3 regions of the Paenibacillus barengoltzii G22 genome follow, and region 3 is predicted to be linked to each of the others. Evidence: riboswitches for the same ligand, from Rfam matches in the RefSeq annotation. Region 3 holds a riboswitch; each other region holds the start of a gene.

Region 1 (8,105 bases), 840 kb from region 3:
AGCGCTGAAGCAAGGCGCCCAGGGGTACCTGCTCAAAAATCTGGAGCCCGGAACCTGGTTGGAATATTTAAGGGCCATCGCCAGCGATGAAGCGCCATTATCCAGTGAGTTGGCATTGCGGATTTTGCAGGAGTTTCCGGTGAACAAACGATCAAACAGCGAGCAACCTCCGTTAACCGCCCGCGAACGGGAGATCCTCGGCTGGGTTGCGCAGGGTATGACCAATCGGGAGATTGCCGGGGTACTGCATATTTCCGACCAGACGGTCAAAAACCATCTCAAAAACATCTTGCAAAAGCTGCATTTGGAAAATCGGGTACAACTCACGCGTTATGCGCTGGAGCAAGGGTGGATTGACTCGCGGGGCTGATTTCAACTGCATCAGGGACAAAGCTTGAAGTTGTGATGGAAATCACAAGGCATGAATCCTTCCCGTTCTAAACTGATAATAGCTCTTAGTTCAAGAGGGGGAAAGGCTGATGAACCAACGTTTGGGTGCTGTTGCCCGGTTGATTGCGGCCGGGATGCTATTGCTAACGGGATGTGCTGACGCCCCAGGGCGCTATATCAGCGGTTCTGAACCGGCAGCGGAAACGGCAGGACCGGTGAAGTCGTTTACTGTTTATGCCAGTTCTTCAGGATATGACTTGACAGAAATTAAGGTCAAAAAGGGCGATACGGTGCAAATTACGCTCGAAAATACCCAAGGGATGCATTCGCTGAAAATCAAGGGATACAACAAAGAAGTTCGCGGCGGCAAAACGATTACGTTTACGGCTGACCAAGCCGGAACCTTTGAGTACTCCTGCAACATCTCCTGTGGGAAGAACCATAAGCAAATGAAAGGCGTCCTGATCGTAAAATAACAAGCTGACGGCTCATCCCCATAGATGAAGCCGTCAGCTTGTTTTGATAATTACCTCAAAAATACCCTAACTGTTCCTTGGCTGTCTCCGACATATGCTCCGGCGACCAGCGCGGCTCCCAGACGATGTCGATGACGGGGTTTTGGATGCCAAGTTGATCATGAAGTACCCATCGAACACCGCCCACGATGGTATCATGCATCGGACAGCCAGGTGTTGTTAAGGTCATTTGAATGTAAACTTGATCCTCTTCTTCCCGAATATCGTATACCAGCCCAAGATCCACGATATTTACCCCAAGCTCGGGATCATAAACCTCACGCAGGCATTCACGGATTTGTTCAATTTTATTCATGGCGACTCCCTCCATTTGTATTGTCATTAATGTGCAAACACCATCGCGATTATAGCGATGTAAGCCACCGAAACGATAGATAATACGGCGCCTCCAACGGCAATCCCGATCGAGGAGCCGGTCACGATGCCAATAAGGACGGTCAAATTCGCGCAAAGAATCAAGGTCAACCCAAGATTCACTTTCCGTTCGTCCAACAGGTCGGCCAGCACCGGCGTTCCCGGGCGTCCGGCTTGTTTGCCGTATTTGTAGGTCCACCATAGGAAAGGTATAATTTTGGACACGTAGCCAAGCACCGTAAACGAGACCCAGCAGCTTAAGTAAACAAAGCCAGCGGTAAGAACGGTTTGGGTTTCCAGCAGTTGCCCCGGTGACAGCAGCGACCGTACCGCAAACATGACCGCAAAGGCGGCAAAGATTTGGCTCCCGGTCATTGTCCACTCAATGCCTGCCCCCGGGCTGCGCTTATGCCGTTTATTACGGATTTGCAGCAGATGAACGTTATAACAAAGGACGGCAACGACGATCAGGAGCAGTGCGGCGATTTTGAAGCCTGTCGGTAAACCAAACAGAAAGGAAGCCGCGCCCAGCAGAACTCCTGCGTTCCATACGCCCCAAACGACGTATTCCAGACGAGTTGGATAGTCATGGGACAAGTAAAACATCGGCAGCAGCTTATAACTGAACCCGGTGATCAACAGTCCAAACCAGCCTAATGTTCCTAGCCAAATATGCGTGCCAAATAGGTTTTCGTGCAAATCGTTGTATAGACCGGTCGCAAAATTGATCCCCATCGCCATCCCGGATAACCCCGTGAGCAGTAGGTAAAATATCGCGCAGGCGGTGCTTATGGTGATTGCGTTCCACGTTCTGGCCCGCAGCAACGTAGCGGTCAGGTTCCAGACGAACAAGACAACTCCTGAGAATGCAATTGTCGCAAAGCCGCCAATCCAATACGTATCGCCTTGAATGAAACCAAACAGCAGCCCAAACAGCCCAATGGTAAACAGCGCAAAATGCACATACCCGAGACGTTCACTGTAAATTTTCGACTGCAAAATAACGTTGATCAGCTGGTAGACGGCACCCATTGCCAGCATGGTTGCCCAGCCCAGTACAAACAGGTGGACTTGGAACCAGCCAGCCGGGCCGCGGATATCATCGCCGATCCAGCCCGTGAGCGACATCAGGGAGGTGGCGTGAAACAGGACGAATCCGAAGATTCCGGTGACGATAAAGAGAAAAGGCAGGCGGGACATGGCTGGCATCAGGTTCACCTCCTTAAGGTTTGCGGATTTGGACTTTGGCGGTTCCATCCGGTTGTTCTTCCACTGTATAGGTGCAGCCCAAGCTGTTTAACTCTTCGATTAGAAATACGGGTACTCGGTCGTTGTGAATATGCACCTCATCCCCTGACTTACAGCGATCCAGTGCCGCCAGCGTCCGGACCATCGGTTGCGGTGGTTCCAGACCGCGGTTGTCCAGCGTGATGATGTTGGGACTGGCGGTATTTTCGCTGGAAACCGCCGTTGATATCGGAGCAGCATCTGCTGCTACTTCAATCGATTCGTTTTCTTCTTCGAGCCATGCTTTGTTTTTCTTATGAACAAATGTGCTGACCCAATGCTCTTTGTCCTGCATCACGGATTTGCCCACGAGCCCTTTCATTTTCAACAGCTTGAGCAGAGGAGTCGGTTTGAACGGAGCGTGCAGCACGAAGAGATCATCTTTCTCTAGCTTCTTAACGGTGTCCATGATGAGCTGGAACGGCTCCAGCTTGTTGCGTAGTTGCTCTCGGACGTCGAGCTCTATGATTTTGGCATCTTGTCGATTCATCCAACGTCACCTCGTTTATGAATTTACATGAATAGGGTAGTCCTTAATGGCTCATCACCGGTGCTCCATGATCCGTTCCGTCCTGGGTTACGCGCAAGATCGCCGTAGCGCCGAGGTTGGCGTCCCTCAGTTGATGGGTAAGGATTGGATAATCCCCTTCCTCTGTAACGATAAATTCAACGACTGCGCCGCCGCCGGCTGGAAGCAATACGGTCTGCATTCCATACAGCTGGTTGTTTGGATTCCCGTCCAGATAAACGCGATCAAAGGTCGTCCCGACCACATGGAACGAAGAAACGTGATTTGGCCCTGCATTGATGACGTACAAGCGGACCTGGTCGCCAACTTTGGCGAGGAATGGATGGTCTTTTAACGTAAAGTCATCGCCATTGAATACCACAACCTCCGGATCGCCTTGTTGAAACGCATCCAGATCATTGGCCGCATACCATTCACTTTGGACAATCGTATATTCTCGATCGATTTCCGAGTCCGTTGGGTAACCGTCTGTCGGTTCGACGATGATCATCCCGTACATCCCATTAGCCACATGCAGCAGCACCGGACTAACTCCGCAATGATACATGAACACGCCTGGCGTGGTGGCGGGATAAGTAAACGTGCCGTGCTCGCTAGGCATCACGTCAATGAACTTCTTGCTTGGAGCGGCATGGACCGCATGGAAATCCATAGAGTGCGGCATGTCGGGATCTAAGTTTTTTAAGGTAAACTCCAGCTGATCGCCTTGCTTTACCCGCAACACCGGACCAGGGGCGGTTCCGTTAAACGTCCAAGCCGGATAAGTGACACCTTCGGAGATCTCGATATCCGCCTGCTGCGCAGTCATTTCAATGCGGACGGTATGGCCTTCCCGCCTAATGCTCGGCTCCACGGGCGGTGGATGGAGATGCGGCTCTTCCGCTTGCAGGGGAGGGGCACTGACCTGAGGGGGCTCCGACGGGAACGCAAACCATGCTGCGGCAATCATGATCAGACAGCATAAGCTAATCAACAGAAGCTTTGGGATGTTCCGCGATTTCATCGGTCATTCCTCTTTCTATCTATAATGGTGAAGGAAATGGCTCCTTGATGTACTTTCATCGTACGACGGGTCTAGAGGGTGGATTGTGATATGTATCACATGAATGTTGTCGAAAATGTTGTCGTTTGTGCTCCATTCCTGCTAAACAAATAAGTAAATTCCGATCTGTTTGGTATTGTATTCACAAGACAGATGAAGTAAGATGTAAGGTATATTCCAACCGAATATAGCGGAAATAGGTGTTTCGGCCGAGCATGGCTGAAGCTTAAAAGGGAAGTCCGGTGCAATGCCGGCGCGGTCCCGCCACTGTAACGGAGGAGTCGGATGTATGAGATGCCACTGGTGACCTATCACTGGGAAGGCTGCATCCGGCGAAGATCCCGAAGCCAGGAGACCTGCCTATTTCGACAGCACTGCAGTACCTACGGGAGATAGGGAGGTGTTAAAGTTGCAAGCCATCGAACAACGGATCGAAGGTCCTCTTTAGCCATGCTATCGAGGACCTTTTTTGTGTTTTTTACGGACTTAGTATGATTGATCAAACCAATGGGAGGAAATGAACATGGGGAACTTTTTGAGTGGTAATCTGGGGTATCCCAGAATCGGTGGACAACGGGATTGGAAGAAGCAAATCGAGGCATATTGGTCAGGGAAAATCACAGAGCCGGAGCTTCATGCTCGATTAAAAGAGATTCGCTTGAACAACCTGCGTGTGCAGCGGGATCGGGGGCTTGATATCATACCGGTTGGTGATTTTACGTATTATGATCACGTTCTGGATACGGCGACGATGTTTGGGCTTGTACCGGAGCGCTTCGCTTGGAACGGGGAACAAATCTCGCTTGATCTGTATTACGCGATCGCAAGAGGCAATGACGAAGCAACCGCCAGCGAGATGACCAAATGGTTTAATACGAACTACCATTATATCGTACCTGAGCTGGGGAACCGTGATCCCAAGTTGACTGTCAATCGGCCGCTGCAAGCCTATCTGGAGGCGAAACAGGAGCTCGGGATCAACGGAAGGCCTGTTCTGCTCGGACTGTTTACGTTGCTGAAGTTATCCAAAGGGGAAACCGCGGGGGAGGCTGAAACTTGGACCCAAAAGCTGCTGCCTCTGTACGTACAGGTGTTGCGCGAACTGGAGGCAGCGGGTGCAGATTGGGTGCAAATCGATGAACCGGCTGTTGTTGTCTCTTTAAGTGAGGAGGACGTACTACAGCTTCGCTTGATCTACAAGACGATTACGCAGGAGGTTCCGGGATTGCGACTGATGCTCCAAACCTATTTTGATGCGGTCGAACGGTATGATGAACTGATTGAACTGCCGGTGCACGGTTTGGGATTGGATTTCGTTCATGGCCGGGAAGGTAACCTCGAATCACTCCGGCGTTCCGGCTTCCCTGCTGACAAGACGCTAGGTGCGGGACTGATTGACGGGCGGAATATTTGGCGTACGGATTTAGATGAGGCACTAAACCTGCTGAAGGTGATTTCGCTTCAGGCCGGAGCGTCGGAGGTCATCGTGCAGCCTTCTTGCAGCTTGCTACATGTCCCGGTATCTGTAACAAGGGAGGAGCGGCTGCATCCGGTATTGCACGATGCGCTGGCCTTTGCCGAGCAGAAGCTGGAGGAGTTGGTGAGCTTATGCAAGGCGGCCCACGGAGAAGGAGCGGAGCCGGTGCAGTTCACCGAGAATCGACGGGCTTTGGCTGCGCTTGCTGCAGATCCAGCCCGCAACCTTCCATTCGTACGGGAAGAAGCAGCGCAGGCCGCAGCTGCTCCGGCTGAGCGCGCCAGCGATTTCGCCGAACGGCGGCGGAAGCAGCAGGCGAAGTGGCAGCTGCCGTTCCTGCCGACTACAACGATTGGCAGTTTCCCGCAAACCGCCGAGGTGCGGGCTGCAAGGCAGAAGTGGCGTAAAGGTGAGTGGAGCGCGGAGAAGTACGAAGCGTTCATCCAAGCGGAGATCCGCAGATGGGTGGAGTTTCAAGAGGAGATCGGGCTCGACGTATTGGTGCACGGTGAGTTTGAGCGGACCGATATGGTGGAGTTTTTTGGCGAGAAGCTCCCAGGATTTGCGTTTACGCAAGGAGGCTGGGTCCAGTCCTATGGAACGCGCTGCGTGAAGCCTCCGATCATTTATGGAGACGTCGAATTTGCTGGGCCAATGACCGTGAAGGAAACGGCCTACGCCCAAAGCCTGACGAACAAACCGGTGAAAGGCATGTTAACAGGTCCGATCACGATCTTGAACTGGTCCTTTGTTCGCAGTGACCTGTCCCGGGAGCAGGTGGCTTATCAAATTGCATTGGCCTTGCGAAAGGAAGTCGAAGTGTTGGAGGAAGCGGGAATTGAAATGATCCAGGTGGACGAGCCTGCGCTGCGCGAAGGACTGCCGCTGAAGCAGAAGGACTGGTCGAACTATTTGAACTGGGCAGTGAAGGCGTTCCGGATGACGACTTCATCGGTACGGGATACGACGCAAATTCATACGCATATGTGCTACTGCGAATTTGACGATATCTTGGAAGAGATCCGTGCGCTGGATGCGGATGTTATCTCGATCGAAACTTCACGGAGCCACGGCGAGCTGATCCACAGTTTTGAGAAGCATACGTATCCACTTGGAATCGGGTTAGGGGTTTACGACATTCACAGTCCGCGCGTCCCGTCCGCGGAGGAGATGATACGATTGATCGAGCGAGCGATTCAAGTGTTAGATCCGGAATTGTTCTGGGTCAACCCTGATTGCGGTTTGAAAACGAGGGGACAACAGGAGACAGTCGCAGCTTTGAAACAAATGACGGCGGCAGCAGAGCAGGTTCGCAGCAAATTTAGAAGAGGAATACAGGCGGAAACGGAAGTGGATAAAGTTTGAATTTTTTGAATCTGTAATTGACAAAGTGGTAGTTAGTGATTATTATAACTATTGTTAAACTAGTTGCAAGATAATATATAGTAACTAAGGAAAATAAAGTAGAAAAGAAGAGTCGGAGGGAAACACAAATGTCTCAAGTTTTATTTGTTAAGGCTAATAATCGCCCAGCAGAGCAATCTGCTACCGTAAAGTTGTACGAAAGCTTCTTGCAAACGTACAAAGAAACTCATCCTCATGATGAAATCATCGAATTGAACCTGTTTGAGTTGGACCTGCCTTACTATGATTTGGATATGCTGAACGGGCTGTTCAAAGTCAATAACGGGATTCCAACAACGCCAGAAGAGCAAAAAGCTGCTGACTTGGCTAACGGCTATTTGGAGCAATTTCTGAATGCGGATAAGGTCGTATTTGCATTCCCGCTATGGAACTTCACGATTCCAGCACAGCTGTTGACGTACCTGTTCTACTTGAACCAAGCGGGTAAAACGTTCAAGTACACCGAACAAGGTCCGGTGGGCTTGGTTGGCGATAAGAAAGTAGCGTTGCTGCAAGCGCGTGGCGGTGTTTATTCCGAAGGTCCTGCGACTGCGCTGGAAATGTCCCTGAACTATGTGAAGAACACCCTGGCCTTCTGGGGCATTAACGATCCGGAAGTCGTTGTGGTTGAAGGACACAACCAATTCCAAGACCGCGCCGAAGAAATCATTCATGATGGCGTAAAACGCGCTGCCGAACTGGCTGCTAAATTCTAATTGAACTGATTCATTAATTCAGAAGCCTGAGCCGTTTCATGATGGTTCAGGCTTTTTTCTTCTTGACCAATGAAGCAGGGAATAAATAAAATGAGAATAATTGAAATTCTAACAATATTAGAAAAATATCCCTATAGTCACTGATCAAGGAGTTATAATAATGAGAATCGTGTACGAGTATGTTCGGTTGTTTGCGATCATGACGATGAACCACAAAATCGGTTTCCTATGGTATCTGGTGTTTCCGCTCTTTCTCTTTTTTGTATATCATGCACCATGGCTAATGCAGCAACCGGAAGAAGACACTTTTATTCATCAGTCTAGCTTGTTTATCTCCTATATCACTTTAGTGATGTCTGTAGAAGTGACT
Region 2 (8,105 bases), on a different contig from region 3:
GTGCCGGATTGGCGATTTTGTACGTCGTCTTCTCTTCATACGAGAGCAGCTCGTACAACGGATCGATGCTGGCGGTGGAGCCGGCGATAATCGAGGTTGAACCGTTAGGGGCGATGGCGAACATCCAGGCGTTGCGAACGCCGTTCTCACGCACTTCCTTCTGCAGCTCGCGCCATTGCTCGGTCGTCACGTATTTGCCTTCGCGGGAGCCGTCCACGTAACCGCGGGATACGAAGTATTGCCCGGTTTCCCAATCGGAGCCGGAAAATTTCGGATATTTGCCTTTTTCCTTAGCCAGCTCCATGCTGGATTGGATCAGGAGGTAGTTGATCTTTTCATACAGCGCGTCATTGTATTCCACGGCCTCCTGGGATTCCCAGCGGATGCCTTCGAGCGCGAGCAGATGGTGCAGGCCAAACGTGCCGAGCCCGATCGCCCGATACTGGCTGTTCGTATACTGCGCTTGCAGCACTTCAATATTGTTGATGTCGATAACGTTATCAAGCATCCGCGTCTGAATCGGTACTAACCGCTCCAGTACGCCGGCCGGTACTGCGCGGGCCAGGTGGATGGAGTTCAGGTTGCAGACGACGAAGTCGCCCGGGATTTTGGACACGACGATCCGTGTTTGTCCGTCCTTCGTCACCAGTTCCTCTTGCTCGACGACAGTTGGCGATTGATTTTGCATAATCTCCGTACACAGATTTGACGAGTAAATCATCCCATGCGCGCGGTTCGGGTTCGCCCGGTTTACCGTATCGCGGTAGAACATGTACGGTGTGCCGGTCTCAAGCTGCGATTTCATGATGCGCTTCATGATATCAATCGCTGGCATCGTGATGCGTGACAGAGTAGGGTGGGCCACGGCTTCGGCGTATTTTTCACGGAAGCTGCCTTTCCCAAGCTCCTCGTCATAGAAATCCTCCAGCCCCAACGCACGCCCGTTCTCATCCTTCCAGCCCATCGTCTTCTTCACTTCGTGCGGGCAGAACAGATGCCATTCCCCGCGGGCCTCCACCGCCTCCATAAACAGATCAGGCAAGCATACGCCGTGGAAGACGTCATGCGCGCGCATCCGCTCGTCACCGTTGTTCAGCTTCAAGTCGAGGAAGGCGAGAATATCTTTGTGAAAAACATCCAGATAAACCGCAATCGCACCTTTACGAGTTCCCAGCTGGTCGACGCTGACGGCGGTGTTGTTCAGCTGGCGAATCCAAGGGATTACGCCGGAGCTGGTGTTCTTGTGGCCGCGAATGTCCGAGCCGCGCGCGCGGACCTTGCCGAGGTAAACGCCGATGCCGCCGCCCATTTTGCTCAAGCGGGCAACGTCGGTATTGGAGTCGAAGATGCCCTCAAGGGAATCGTCAACGGTATCAATAAAGCAGCTGGAGAGCTGGCCGGCTACTTTTTTACCGGCATTGGACATCGTTGGGGTTGCCGCGGTCATATACAGGTTGCTCATCGCCCAATACGCTTCCTTCACCAGCTCCAGACGCTTCTCTTCCGGCTCTTTATGCATCAGGTACATGGCGATGACCATATAACGCTCCTGCGGAAGTTCCATTGTCCGTCCGTCGAAGTCGGTCGCCAGGTAACGCTCCGTTAACGTCAACAGACCGATGTAGTCGAACAGCAGATCGCAGGATGGGTCTATCGTGCGGCCCAGCTCTTCAATTTGCTCTTTCGTATAGCACTCCAGCAGCTCTTCGCGGTAAATACCGAGCTGGCATAGCTCGGTGATGAGGTGATAGAACGACCCGTAAGGTTGCTCTGGATAGGCTTTGTAGCGACGATGAACCGCTGCTTTCTTATACAGAGAGGTAAGCAGGGAGCGAGCCGCTGCATATTTCCAATCCGGCTCATCTTTGCTGACCAGCTCCAGCGCGGACATCGTGAACGCATTACTGATTTCTTCCCCGGTCACCACATCCCGGCGGAGCTTCGCATGGACGCCGCGCAGCAGGCGCTCTTTATTGACGTTATGTAATCCTTGCAAAATCCGGTCAGCATAGACGCCAAGGCGTGCGCTGTCAAACGCAAGCTGTCGGTTATTTGGTTTTGTCACTAGAGTAGGCATGAGATAAATCCTCACTTTCCATATATTAAGGTAGGATCAATACTGCAGATGGGGGGCGTTACCCCGAATCTTGAATATTCAAATTGCAGATATTTGCTGAAAAAGGGGCGCAATCAAGTTGCGCTCAGAAGGAATAAGATCAATCCGTTTAAAAAGTGAACCTAGGCTCCCACAACACGGCTTGTCCTTGCTGCAGGCTGGGTTGAATATCGATCAGCCGTTGATTGGAGCTGCCCCGGTAGAGCAGGGAAGGGTCGCGAAGCTCTTCCACGAACCTTCCGTCAACCAGCACCTCGCAGCGCCGCAGCAGTTCATATTCCGGGGAGCCGGGGTGTTCGATTAATTCTTCCAACGTATAACCGGTATAAATCCAGATGGATCGGGGCCCGGCTTCCGCCACTAGCCGATCAATAAAGCCGCACACTTCGGCGGCGGAGAAAAAAGGGTCACCGCCAAGGATCGTAAGCCCGCTGAGCAACGGATTATGTTTAATGTCATGAATGATTTCCGCTTCCCGCTCCAACGTGAACGGTTCCCCGTAATCGAAGCTCCAGGTTTTCGGACTGAAGCAGCCCTTGCAATAATGGCGGCATCCGCTGATGAAGATCGCTGCCCTCATGCCGGGTCCTTCATTAATGGACTCCGGATAATAGCCGCAAATGTTCATGCGTCGTGTTTCACCCGGTCACGAACCTCCGCTTGTTTGGCGGGGTTGAACCGTGTCTGATAATCGCCGGTCAGATAGCCGGTCACCCGGCGCAATCGGCGAATATGCACTTCGTTCTCATGGCTGCCGCAGGAAGGGCAGCTTGCCCCAATGATCCCTTCAAAGCCGCAGGCCGAGCAGCGGTCGATGGGATGATTAATGCTAAAATAGCTGACCTGCTGCTGCAGAGCGTATTGCACGATTTTGACGAATGCTTCCGGATTGTTGCGGGCATTGCCGTTGAGCTCGATATAAGAGATCGCTCCGGCGTTGCACAGCCCGTGGAATTTGGCTTCCAGCTCGATTTTTCGTGCCGCACTGATGTTGTAGTAGACCGGGATATGGAACGAATTCGTGTAATACTCGCGGTCCAAAATCCCGGGCAGCGAGCCGTAGACCGCGCGATCGCGTTTGGTGAACTTGCCGGACAGCCCTTCTGCCGGGGTCGCAAACAGCGTGATATTCAGATTGTGAATTTCACTTTGGCCGTCGCAATAGTCGCGCATGTATGCGATCAGGTCGTAAGCTTTCTGATACACGGCTTCATCCTCACCGTGGTGCCTCCCGTACATCGCCTTCATGCATTCGGCCAACCCGATGAACCCGATGGACAAGCTGCCGTGCTTCAGCAATTCGCCGACCTGATCGTCCGGTGCCAGTTGTTCACCGCCTTCCCAGACGCCTTCCCGCATCATGAAATCGGAAGCTTTGGCTTTCTGGGAAGCCTGAATCGAGAAGCGATGCAGCAATCCCTCAAGGGCGATATTCATATAGTGAGTCAGATCGCGGTAGAAGGCGCGCTCGTCGGGTTCTTGGCGGTGTCCCAACGCAATGCCATGCTTCAAGCCGAGCTTGACCAGGTTCAGCGTATTAAAGGAAAGATTGCCTTTGCCAGACAGGTGATTGCGTCCGAACCGATCCGCCAGCACCCGGGTGCGGCAGCCCATTGTCGCAAATTCCGTATCCGGATCCGTTGGATCGTAGTACATCAGATTCAGCGGAGCATCCAGGTTGGCGAAGTTGGGATAAAGCCGTTTGGCCGAGCATTCCGCCGCTTTCAGGAACAGGGAATAGTTAGGTTCTCCCGGATTCTGGTTGACGCCTTGTTTACATTTAAAAATCTGAATCGGGAAAATCGGCGTTTCCCCATGACCGAGCCCGCGTATCGTGGCCGTAAGCAGGGAGTCGATGACCAACTGTCCTTCCGGTGAGGTGCATGTGCCGTAATTGATGCTGGTGAACGGGATTTGCCCGCCGGCCCGGCTCGACATCGTGTTCAGATTATGGATCAGGCTTTCGGCTGCCTGGAACGTCTCACTTTTGGTTTCCTTGAGCGCATAGCTAAATGCCTTAGGATATTGCTTCTTCAGATCGCTGCGGCTCATGGTGATATCACCAAAATCAGCGTTCGCGTTGCCCTCCTCGAAATAATCCAGCCCTTTGCGGAAGTATTTGGCGAACGATTTGGCTACGTACGGAGCGAGATCAAAGTCCAGCTTATTGGCGGACACGCCGCCGTATTGGGAGTTTTGCTGGGATTGGAAAATGATCGCTACCAGCGCCATCGCCGTCATGATCGAAGTTGGCGGGCGTACGCTGCCGTTGCCGGTGTTGAAGCCTCTGCGCAGCAGCTTGTCAAACGGGATAAAGATACAGTTCGTTGTGCCAAGAGCATACTGATCCAAGTCGTGAACATACACGATATTATCCTGAATCGCCTGGACCAAGCGAGTTGGCAGTACGAAATGACTTGCATACCATTTGGAATACTCGCTGCCGAATTTGCTCATCTTGCCGGAGAAGCTCTCTCCGTTTAAATTGGCGTTCTCACGCAGCACCTCAAGATTGCGGCTCTGGACGATTTCCTCGCCCATTCGAATCACTTCATCCAGCAAGGTGTCCCGGCCGGTATACGTCTGGCTTACCCATGCCATAACACACTTCTCCTCCCTGTAAACCGAGCTTTAGTTCAAAAATAAAAGAGCATGTCCAACCAACGAGGTAGACATGCCCGAATGCACTGCAAAAAAGATGGACAGACCAAATCAAGGCCCAACATTTCGGCGGCAAGCGGACACCATCCCTGATCCTCGCAGGTTTTCCGTCGGTGTCTTTCAAACGGGCAGGTCTCCTGGCTTTCGGAACGTTGCTGACGCCTTCCCGCAGCTCATCAAACATTAAGCTGTAGTGGCATTTCGTCAGTCAACGGCTGGGTCTTCCAGACGATATAGGCGGAACGCCTGTCTTTAGTACCCAGCTACCGATTACAGTGGCGGGACCGCAGCGGACTTGCACCGCACTTCCCTTTTAAGCTCCGGCGGATCGTCCGCCGGATCACCCGTTCACACTATATTTTGTTGCGTTGATCTAAGGATAGCCCAAGATGTTGTGTTTGTAAATGGGATTTTCCCATTGAAAACTGACTGAAAACGATGTGAAAACCTCCGGTCCGCGCAATGATGCGGAGAGCGGGGGACGGATGAAAAATGTGAACATTTATAAATGGGACTGGAGGACTAGACGGCGTTTTACAGGGGATGTGAGTTTTGGGGATGGCCTGGAAATTTAGCAGACGGGTTCGGTTGATCTTCAGGAGCGGGGTTGGTTAGAATAGAGTTATCGGACGAAAAACAGCTTAGGGATCTAAAGGTTTCAAACCAATCCAATAACCAGGAAAGAAGGGAGCCGATTATGGCTATCGCCGAAGTTACCGTTATTCCGATCGGGACGGGGAGCACCAGCCTCAGCGCTTATGTAGCCGAGTTGCATCGGGTGTTGGAGAAGCAGAAGGGCATTACCTTTACCCTCACCTCCATGAGCACGATTATTGAAGGATCGTTAGACGACGTGTTTGCTGCGATTCGCGCGATCCATGAAGCACCGTTCCAGTCCGGTGCCGGCCGGGTGTCGACCTCGATCAAGATCGATGATCGCCGCGACAAAGCCAGCTCCTCAGAGCAGAAGCTGCGCTCGGTGCGCGAGAAATTATAATTTCTTGAAATTGGCGCTTGCATTATTTTTAAAACTCGGTATAATAAATTTTGTTCGCTAAAAACGAACCTGCTGGTGTAGCTCAGCTGGTAGAGCAACGCATTCGTAATGCGTGGGTCGGGGGTTCGAGTCCCTTCACCAGCATCTGATATGCAAGCGTAACGCGCCCTCCGAGGTTTTCGGGGGGCGCTTTTTTTTATCATTTCAAAGCCAACTGAACCGCCGATTTCTCCGCTTCGGTATAGGCATTCTGCAAAACTTCATCTTTATCTAAAATGTCGGTTCCTTGAACCCGAATGATTTCAAAATCCTCGATCCCCAGAAATTGAAACATCGATTTCAGGTACTTATAAGAGAATTCAACTTCGGTATACCAATCGTTGTTGGTATAAATCGCTCCGCTGCCCTGGATGACCACCATGCTGCGTCCGTCCTTAAGAAGACCTACGGATCCATTTTCGGTGTACTTGAAGGTTTCTTTGGCGATCATAATGTTATCCATATAGTCCTTTAATTTGAACGGCACGTTAAAGTTATGCAAAGGGTAGGCGATGATATACTTCCGCGCGCTTTTGAATTGTTGAAGGACCTTGTCCATCTTTCGGGTGACCTCGTGCTCTTCGCTCGTTAGTTCTTTACCGTTTCTTTGTTTTCTCCATGCGCTAAGTACCGTCTTGTCCACCATGGGGACAACGTCCTCGTATAAGTTGATTTGTTCGATGATCTCCTCGCCGGATTGATGCTCTCTATATTTTTTTAGAAAAAAGTCCAATACGTTCAGACTAAAAGATGCAGTCGAATTTGCCTCCGGGTGTGCGTTAATGACCAGTAATTTGCTCATTGTTGGTTCCTCCATTTTGTCTTTATTTTGTGTACATCTATAAGACAAGTGAAGGAATCCATTTGTGACAGCAAACAGGGAGGTTTCCATCAACCTCCCTGTCCCTCATCGAGATTACTCGTGCTCCATCATCGCTTCTCGTTTCGTTCGATGCACCGTGCCAAATTTATGGTGCGGCGGGGCATAAATGACATACACCTTCAGCGGCTCATTGCCGGTGTTGATGATGTTGTGCCACGTGCCCGCGGGGATGAAGACCGCGTCGTCTTCACGGATGTTTCGTACGAAGGTGAGATGGTCCGCCCGATCGCCCATTTGAGCAACGCCTCGCCCCTCTTCCACACGTACAAACTGGTCCGTATTCGGGTGGATCTCCAAGCCGATATCTTCCCCGACAGGGATGCACATTAGAGTGACCTGAAAATGCTTGCCCGTCCACAGCGCAGTCCGGAAGTTTTGATTATGCTCGGCGGCATCGCTGATATTGATGACAAACGGCTGCTGCCCGTAATCCTGAAGGGGCTGCCGATCCCAAGATCCCTCTTGCAAAGGTGACGAATCGTATTCAGGATAGATCGGGCTGGGCTCGATATAGTCAGGATAGCGGGCAGGTTGATAGGCCGGCGGATTGGAGTAACCGTAAGCGAAATAAGGCTGAGGATAGATGTAAGGATCATACGGGGCAGCGTACGACCAGCCGGGGTACGGTCCGGGAACATAACTCATGTCTGACATAACCTCCAAGTTTTTTTTCCATCATATGCCCATTTCTTGCTTCCGTGCTTGTATAAAATTGAGTCAATTCTACTAATGCATTCATCTAAGAATCTTCTTTCTCTCTAACATAGAATAGAACATACCTTAGCAAAGGGGAGAGATGGTATGGCAAAAACGCTTTTGGATTACAACTCGACGGTTGTAACTCCGGTGACCAATGGTGTCAACATTCCGATTCCGGTTGTCGGGGGCGTACAAATTGCAGCGGTTTCGGTTTTCCTGAATCCAGCTGATCCTGCGTCCTTGACCAACCGCGTTGAATTGAAAGCAACGATTGGTGTTGAAGCGCTGGCGGATACGCCGAATATTTTGGTGCGCATTTGGAGAGCCGGCACGGAAATCTTCTATGGACTGGTAGAAATTGAGGACGCCTTCAACGATTGGGGGCTCATCAATGTGCATATGGTTGAACATGCCCCGCTTGGAGTCCAAAACTATCAGCTGATCGTAGAAAATCAGGATAATAACAGCTCCGCCAGAGTTGTAGGACCGGTCGTATTCTCAGCGATGGCGATCGGCGGATAATCCTCTTCTTTCATGAAAGATCCCCTCGCGGTGCGACCGGAGGGGATTTTCTTGATTGTGAACATTATTGGCGAGTATTGATGTTATCGGTTTTTAGGTTCCCTTCGTTTTGAATTGTTGTTTTCACAACCAAGTCCATTCTCAGACGGGGAAAATATTCCGACCGCCAATGGGCGAGCTGTTCCCTC
Region 3 (8,105 bases):
CGTCGGAGCGACTGAAGACGCTGCCGTTTGGGGTGTATACGTTCGTCAGCCAATATTCCGTGAACTACGGGGCCATCGGCGCTTTCCTGGTCATGGGTGCGCTGCCGGTCATTTTGATCTATTTCTTCCTGTCCAACCAAATTACGAAAGGAATGGTAGCCGGGGCAGTAAAAGGGTAAAGATTGCGCTTGCAAAATAAGTAAGCCATCTTATAATGAAGGAGCAGCAGGACACGGGGTTGGGAGGGAGAAAACAGTTGCGAAACAGCTTTCATTCCATAAACCATCGGTTGTTTTTGCTGTTTCTTTTTTGTATGTCGGGCATTTTGCTGATCGTCAGCGTGCTCTACTACAGCCGGACGACTGAGCAATATCACGAGAAAATTAGTGACCTATCGCAGAAAAACGTAGCTCAAACCGTCGGGCTGTTTAGCCTGCTTTATGAAGGGTACGACAGCTTGTCGAAGTCGATCACCAACAATTTTGAAATGATCCGCCTGCTGAACGAAAAAACCGACGAGCCGGCGGTTGCCTATATTAACGAACAATCGATTACGAACATTATTGGAGCGATCTTTTATTCCCGTGACGATTTGGTGGGCATTCACGTCATTACCAACCGAGGGAAGATATACAACTACGGCAACTCGATGAATGTGCTGGATCCTTCTTATCCCGAGGAGGATTGGTATCACCAGCTCCGCAATTCATCCGGGAAACTGGTATGGTTGGGCGTCTATTCCCATTCGCTGATCGATTTGGCCGAGGACAGCCCGGTGTTTGCCTTTGGCCGGCAAATTTACGATTTAAACGAGCATAAACCGATAGGCATTGTGCTTTACGAGGTGAACCCGGGGCCGGTGCTGGATGCTTTGGATAATCTCAAGCTGGGCGAGCATAGCGAGGTCTATCTCGTCAATCAGCAGGGCCAGGTGGTCTCTTCATTATCCGAACCGCCACCGGTGCTGGAAGACCTTCCGAAGCTGGATGCGGCTCACAGCTTGGTTGTGGAGCAGGAGGATTCGGGAATTACGGTGGCGTCTCGCCTGCCTTTTTCCGATTGGTCCGTGGTCAGCGTGACACCTCGACAGGACTTGAACGTTGAGCTGGTGGAGACGAAGCGGTATTTGCTGATCGTTATTTCGATTCTGATCATCGTCTCGGCTGTCGTCGCCAGCATCGTATCGCGAACCATTGCGAATCCGCTGAAGAAGCTGATCCGCGAGATGAGGCAGGTGGAGATGGGGAACTTCCGCGGGATGGTGAACGTCTCCTCCTACCAGGAGATTAATATTCTCGTCGCCTCGTTTAACCGAATGGTCAGCCGGATCGAAGAACTGATTGAGCGGGTGAAGATTTCTTCGGTCAGCGAGAAGAACGCCGAGCTGCATGCGCTGCAGTCGCAGGTGAATCCGCATTTTTTGTACAACACGCTGGATATGATTTATTGGATGCTTGATGAGAAAGAGAACGACCGGTTAGGCGAGCTCGTCTTATCGCTGTCTTCGATGTTTCGCTACAGCAGTGAGTGGAAGGATGGAGCCAAGGTTACGCTGCGCGAAGAGCTGGAGCAGATTAACCATTATTTGACGATTATTTTGATCCGGCTGGAGGGCCGACTTCGGGTGGAGAAAACCATCGATGAACGCTGGCTGGACATTCGGCTGCCAAAGATGACCGTTCAGCCGATTATCGAAAACGCAGTGAAGTATGGATTAGAATCGCTCAAACGCCAAGGTGTGCTTAAGTTATATACCCAAGAGGTTGGAGATGTGCTGAAAATCGTGGTGGAGGATAACGGCAACGGGATGACGGCCGAGCGGCTAGCTTGGTTGAAGCAGTCGATCAATTGCCCGATCCCGAAAGTATCCGGCACGGGCAGCAGCGGCATAGGGCTGCAAAATTTGCACCGCCGTCTTCAACATATGTTCGGTGAACGTTACGGTCTGGAGATCGAAAGCATTCCTGATCAAGGAACCAGGGTAGCCGTCGTGCTGCCGCTTCCGATGGAGGGGGACGTTGCAACATGAATATTTTGATTGCGGATGATGAACGGGCGATTCGCGAAGGCATTAAGCGAACGATCAACCGGATTTATCCGGAGTATGGGGTTGAACTGGCTGAAGGGGCAGAGGAAGCCGCGAAGCTGATGGGCGAGAAGCGATTCGACATTGTGCTCACTGATATTTTGATGCCGGGTATGAACGGACTGGAATTTATGCGGATTTCGAAACGCCGATTTCCTCGGGTGAAGTGGGTGGTGATCTCTGCGCACAGCGAATTCGCCTATGCCCAGGAGGCGGTGCGGCTGGGGGCCCGCGATTACTTGCTGAAGCCGATTGGGAAAACGCGCCTGCAGGAAATTATCAGCACCCTGGCCGCAGAGGTTCGCGAGGAAAGCGAGCAGACGAAGGAAGAGGAGCTCTTAAAAGCCAATCTGAAATATTTGCGCGAGGGCGTATTTCAGCGATTAGCCTCGGGTCTGGATATCGGGAACCTGGATTTGACGCCGTTTATGGAGGACTATCAAAGCTTTTATTTGATGATGGTTCAGATGGATGCTGGGGACAAAAACGTGCGGCTGGAGCATTTTATCGTCGAAAATGTGTTGTCCGAACTGATTGAGCGCCACGGCCGAGGGTTTGTCGTGAGCTATGACCGCCAAAGCCTGCTGGGTCTGATCACGCCGCGGGAGCCGGAGCGGATCGAACGGTTTCAGGAGGAAGTGAAGGCGCATTTGAAGCACTATTTGAAGGTGCCTTTTCAAATCGTGCATTCAGGCTTAAACAACGATTTCAAGTCGGTGCCGCAGGTGGTCATGCGCATGAAACAGGCTTCCGATTCGCCGGTTGCCTTGCTGGATCCGCCGAAGGGCAGCGGGGAGAAAGCGATCGAAGTTGCCCTCCAATATATCAAGGAGCACTACAATGAGGAGCTTTCTTTGGAAAAGGTCGCTTCCGTCGTCTTCCTGAACCCGGCGTATTTCAGCCAGCTGTTTAAGCAGAAGGTGGGACTCGGCTACAAGGAATACGTAACCTCGCTCCGTCTGGAGCAAGCGAAGCAGCTGCTGCTGAACCCGAAGCTGAAGGTCGGAGAGATTGCAGAGTACCTCGGCTATCAGGACATCCGCCATTTCGCGCAGATGTTTCGTAAGAAGTATCATGTCACGCCGAATGAATACCGGCAGCAGCAGAATATTAACATCTTGCTGGCCAGCAGCGGCAAGCGGAGTAAGTAGGGAAGAGCGTTCTGTTCTGGTGTACAATGGGAGAATGAACGAATAGACGAGAGAGGATGCCGCAAGATTGCACCCAAGATATAGGATGGTATGGGTTGTTCAAAGAGGAATGTGACGTGTTGTGTTACATTCCTCTTTCTTATTTACAGAATTCCGTCGATTATTTGCACCCAACTTCGGAATGCCTAAATTTTTCCTTTCTATACCTTTAGTCCTATTTTATAATGTTAGCAAAATTTACATATCAGGGGTGGGCATATGAAACGAAACGTTGGGTTGGGAAGACTTGCCGTTTGGTTTAGCTGCGGCTTTACGGTGATCTTGGCCGTCTGTGCGATATGGGCAAAGACGCCGTGGTATATCCCCTGCCTTGCGGTAGTTACTTTCCTCAGTTTAGGAGTTGCGCTGTTCTTTGAACCCGGCTGGCGGGCAGCTTCGGGAGGCGGGGCGCTGGGGAACAAGCGCTCTGCCTTGGGGACAAGTGAACCCCCGCAAGCAGAAACCGATTGGACGGCGGTATTTAACGAATCGCTGGTGGCGGCGGATCGATTGCAGGCGGCGGTTGGTGAAGTGAGCGAGAGCCTCGAGCAGCTGCAACGATTAGCCGATACCGCAGCGGCCGAGGATCAGAAGCTGAAGCAAAGCAGCGAGCGTTCGCTGGAACAGGTGCAGGAGAGTCTGGCGGCGATGGAAGAGGTGGCAGCCTCGGCCTCTCAAATCCATGACGCCGCCGGGCATCTGCTTGCCCGCAGTGAGAATACCCGAGCAGAGGCCATGCGCATGGCGGGAGCGCTGGAGACCGTAGACGGCACCATTCGTGCTTTGGCGCAGTCCCAAGAGTTGATCGAGAGGCCGATGGAGGATTTGGAGGGGAATACTCGGAAGCTGGGGGTATTGTATCGGAGCCTGGAGGAAATTGCATCGGAGGTCGCGTTGCTGGCGTTAAATGCATCGATCGAGGCGGCCCGGTTAGGTGAGCAGGGGAAAGGGTTTGACGTTGTCGCCGTGCGCATGCGCCAGTTGGCGGATCAAAGCACCGAGGCGATCACTTCCTCCGCGCCGTTATTTCAGCAGATCGCTGTAGATGTTGAGCGTGTGAAGTCCACGCTGAAAGAGGGACGGGCCTCGGCCCTGGAAGGCATATCGTTAATGAAACGGATGGGGGAGGACATCCGGTTGATTGCGGATGAAGTAGCCGAGGTGAACGGGCTCGTTGCCGAAGCGGGACGGCGAAGCGGGGAACAAGCCGAGCTGACGCGAAACATGGAGGCGATGCTGAGCGAGGTGCATGAAGCGCTGAATCGGAGCATCATCCATGTGGAGGGGGCGCTGACTCGGATGGAGTCGGAGCGCGAGCATATCTCCAAGCTGCAGACGGTGGTCGTGGGCTTGGATCGGGCCCAGGGCGAACTGATGGTATCGTTGAAGTCCGTCCATTCCGGGACGGATTCAGTTGCCGGGGGCGAGGACGCAGCGGCCCTTGGACAAGCCTATGCCCGAATACTGCTGGAGGTGGCTAAAGAACCGGGGTTTCACTTGCTGGAGCCGGCTGGTCACCGAGCTGCCTTGGAGCAGCTGTTAGCTGCAGAGCCGGGCCTGGAAGCGGCCTGGTCCAACCGCCAGGACGGATCTTTTATCATGTCCATTCCGGAAGCCGGCTTGCTCAACGCTAAAGGACGGGACTGGTTCCGTCGGGCGCTGGCCGGAGAGACGGTCGTCTCCGAAGTGTATATCTCCGCGATCACCAAGCGGCGTTGCCTGACGCTGGCCGTGCCGATTGTCCGGGAAGGCGAAGTCCTCGGCGTCCTGGGCGCCGATTTGTCTTTAGAACAGGGTTGAACGAAGGAATAGCAGATTTCATTATTGTCAGCCTTCCGCTTTTCCCCTATAATCCAAGAGAGAAGAAAGCCTTAAGACAAGCGTACAATTTGTGCCCGTAGGTCCTGGAGCAACGGTGAAGCATGCCGCAGCGCTTCGGGTTAAAAGGGAAGCCGGTGTAAATCCGGCACGGTCCCGCCACTGTAAACAGGGACGAGCTCATGATGCCACTGTCGCCCGCGAAGGGAGATGGGAAGGCGAGTTGTCGTCGATACCTGGAAGTCAGGAGACCTGCCACGGGAATTCAAGACGGTCCTTCGAGGAAAGGATAACGTTCTGCCAAGAGCATCATAGCTTGGCGCTGCCATCGTGGAGTCGCTCCGCTTTGCGTGCGCACAGCATGACTTTGTAGACGTAACCCCATCCGCTAGGATTGGGGTTTTTTCTTTGTGCCGATAGAGAGTTGGCCGCGCTTCTTCGCCGCCGGCTGCACAACGTACTGCTGGAACACAAGGCGATTCTTTATCTATTGCAAAATAAAGCAAGGGGAGATCTGGAAATGAGAAACTGGAGAAGACTAGGAAGCCTGTGGCTGCTGGCCCTGCTGCTGGTGCTTGCAGCCTGCGGTAACAATAACGCTGTCACCCCGGGATCAGGGAATACCGCTGACGCTGCACAGCCAACGCAAAATGCGGGAACGAACGCAGGGGCGGACAATTCGGCGGGACAGGAGACGACTTATCCTTATACCGTAACGGACTCGACTGGCAAAGAGTTCACGTTTGAGGCTGCGCCGGAACGCATCGTGTCGCTGGCACCTTCGGAGACGGAAACGCTGTTTGCGCTGGGGCTTGACGAGCAAGTGGCTGGTGTATCCGATCTGGATGATTATCCTGAAGCGGTGAAGGACAAGCCGCGGATGGGCGGATTTCAGGTGAACGTGGAGGCGATTGTGGCCGCGCAGCCGGATCTCATTCTTGCAGCGAGCGTGATTGACGAAGCGACGGTTAAAAACTTGACGGATATGGGATATAAAGTGTTCCAGTCCAATCCGAAGACAATCAACGAAGTAATGGAGCATATTCAGACCATTGGTGACATTACCAACCACCAGGCTGAAGCTGCCAACGTAGTCGACAAGATGAAGCAAGAGGTCCAAACGGTGACCGATGCGTTAGCTTCGCTCAGTGAAGACCAGAAGAAGAAGGTCTACATCGAGTTTTCTCCGGGCTGGACGGTGGGCAAAGGCGAGTTCATGGATGAGATGATCACGTTATCTGGCGGCATCAACGTTGCTTCCGATATCAAGGGATGGTCCGAGATCAATGAAGAACAAATTATTCAGGCGAACCCGGACGTTATTCTTTACGCGAAAAGCGTTGTTGACGAAAATAACCGGACGTTAGCGGATATCATTAAAGCCCGTTCAGGCTGGGATCAAATTTCGGCTGTGAAGGAGAACCGCATTATCGCATTGGACGATAATCTGCTGGCTCGTACGGGCCCTCGTGTCACGCAAGGACTCATTGAAGTCGCCAAGGCGGTTCACCCGGATTTGATCCAGCCATGAAGCGCGGCAAATTCGCCGGATACGGAGCCATTGGGCTCCTGCTGCTGGTCGTAACGCTGCTGCTCTGCATCGGCATCGGTTCCGTTTATGTGCCGGCTGGGGAAATCGCAGCAATTTTGCTGCATCGTATCCCGGGGTTCGACCGCCTGATCACGCCGGATTGGACGACGGCAGCAGAGCAAATCGTCATACAGGTCCGTTTGCCTCGCGTGCTGCTTGGGATGCTGGTCGGTGCTTCGCTCGCCGTGGCGGGCGCCGGCTTCCAAGGGGTGCTGCGCAACCCGTTGGCGGATCCGTTTACGCTGGGCGTATCGTCAGGCTCGGCAATCGGTGCGGCGGTGCTGATCTTTTTCGGATGGCAGTTTTCCCTGTTTGGGATCTTTACGCTACCGATGGTTGCGTTCCTGGCGGGGGCGGTTACGTTATGGATCGTGATTTGGCTGGCTAGAGAGAACGGACGGCTGCCGATTGAAAGTCTGGTTTTGTCCGGCGTCGTGATGCAATCGTTCCTAGGGGCTGTTGTCTCCTTTTTAACGGCAATGTCGAAGAAAACCATTAATGAAATTTACTATTGGACGATGGGCAGTTTAAGCTTGCGCGGATGGTCGTATACGGCCATCCTTTTGCCGTATTTGCTGCTGGGAGCCTTATTCCTTTGGAGCCGGGCTAAACATTTGAACCTGCTGACTTTAGGTGAACGTCAAGCCTCCCATTCCGGGATGGCCGTAGAACGAACCAAACTAGCTGTGTTGCTCGTTGCTACACTGATGACGGCGGCTGCGGTATCCGTGTCAGGGGTAATCGGATTCGTAGGCCTGGTCGTTCCGCATATGATCCGTCTGATCACCGGCCCGGATTATCGGCTGATCATTCCTTTGTCGGCGCTGGGCGGCGGGATATTTATGATGTGGAGCGACTTGGCGGCTCGCTCGCTGCTGGCTCCAACGGAGGTCCCGCTGGGCATCGTCACCGCCTTTGTGGGGGCGCCTTTCTTTGGGTATCTGTTGTATCGGAAGAAGAAACAGAGGGAGGAGGAGCTGCGTTGATCAAGGTGTCTGGGGTTGCCAAGGCGTTTGGCCGGCTGGAGGTGCTTCACGGTGTGGACTGGCAGGTTGGCTCCGGTGAGTTTTGGGGCTTGATTGGACCCAACGGCAGCGGCAAAACAACCTTGCTCAACTTGATCTCCGGCGTGGAGAAGCCGGATGCCGGCGAGATTGCGTTGAGCGGACGACCGCTTTCGTCGTATTCGCGCAAGGAGCTGTCGCGCAAGGTCGCCGTCCTTCAGCAGGACGGGCTTCCGGCTGTGGCTTTTACGGTGCGTGAAGTGGTGGAAATGGGGCGGTTCGCCCATCAGGATTGGCGCGGCAAGGAGATCGGCGGGGCGAAGGCAGGCGAACGCCTCATTGATGGAATTATGGAACGTCTCGACCTGAAGGAGCTGGAGCATCGTCCGCTGAGTGCGCTTAGCGGGGGGCAACGC

The links. A riboswitch is a leader RNA that binds a small molecule or an ion and turns the genes downstream of it on or off. The one in region 3 is predicted to bind cobalamin.
Region 1: linked by a shared signal. The riboswitch ahead of metE (5-methyltetrahydropteroyltriglutamate--homocysteine S-methyltransferase) and the one ahead of C812_RS12690 (ABC transporter substrate-binding protein) in region 3 are both predicted to bind cobalamin.
Region 2: linked by a shared signal. The riboswitch ahead of C812_RS15775 (anaerobic ribonucleoside triphosphate reductase) and the one ahead of C812_RS12690 (ABC transporter substrate-binding protein) in region 3 are both predicted to bind cobalamin.

Annotation. Positions count from the first base shown of each region.
Region 1 covers NZ_KE159653.1:101,855-109,959, reverse strand. Annotated here, with positions in the region: gene C812_RS08835 (response regulator) at 1-370, shown strand, start outside; gene C812_RS08830 (cupredoxin domain-containing protein) at 480-866, shown strand; gene C812_RS08825 (metal-sulfur cluster assembly factor) at 922-1,221, opposite strand; gene C812_RS08820 (heme-copper oxidase family protein) at 1,248-2,489, opposite strand; gene C812_RS08815 (DUF2249 domain-containing protein) at 2,503-3,057, opposite strand; gene C812_RS08810 (multicopper oxidase domain-containing protein) at 3,101-4,099, opposite strand; cobalamin riboswitch at 4,320-4,516, shown strand; gene metE (5-methyltetrahydropteroyltriglutamate--homocysteine S-methyltransferase) at 4,662-6,980, shown strand; gene C812_RS08800 (FMN-dependent NADH-azoreductase) at 7,109-7,735, shown strand; gene C812_RS08795 (hypothetical protein) at 7,941-8,105, shown strand, end outside.
Region 2 covers NZ_KE159654.1:162,867-170,971, reverse strand. Annotated here, with positions in the region: gene C812_RS15785 (ribonucleoside-diphosphate reductase subunit alpha) at 1-2,077, opposite strand, end outside; gene nrdG (anaerobic ribonucleoside-triphosphate reductase activating protein) at 2,226-2,744, opposite strand; gene C812_RS15775 (anaerobic ribonucleoside triphosphate reductase) at 2,741-4,717, opposite strand; cobalamin riboswitch at 4,888-5,140, opposite strand; gene C812_RS15770 (MTH1187 family thiamine-binding protein) at 5,475-5,774, shown strand; tRNA gene C812_RS15765 (tRNA-Thr) at 5,846-5,918, shown strand; gene C812_RS15760 (FMN-dependent NADH-azoreductase) at 5,974-6,615, opposite strand; gene C812_RS15755 (cupin domain-containing protein) at 6,730-7,341, opposite strand; gene C812_RS15750 (hypothetical protein) at 7,498-7,917, shown strand; gene C812_RS15745 (Ger(x)C family spore germination protein) at 7,982-8,105, opposite strand, start outside.
Region 3 covers NZ_KE159653.1:942,624-950,728, reverse strand. Annotated here, with positions in the region: gene C812_RS12710 (carbohydrate ABC transporter permease) at 1-179, shown strand, start outside; gene C812_RS12705 (cache domain-containing sensor histidine kinase) at 257-2,029, shown strand; gene C812_RS12700 (response regulator) at 2,026-3,237, shown strand; gene C812_RS12695 (methyl-accepting chemotaxis protein) at 3,496-5,076, shown strand; cobalamin riboswitch at 5,158-5,368, shown strand; gene C812_RS12690 (ABC transporter substrate-binding protein) at 5,615-6,625, shown strand; gene C812_RS12685 (FecCD family ABC transporter permease) at 6,622-7,671, shown strand; gene C812_RS12680 (ABC transporter ATP-binding protein) at 7,668-8,105, shown strand, end outside.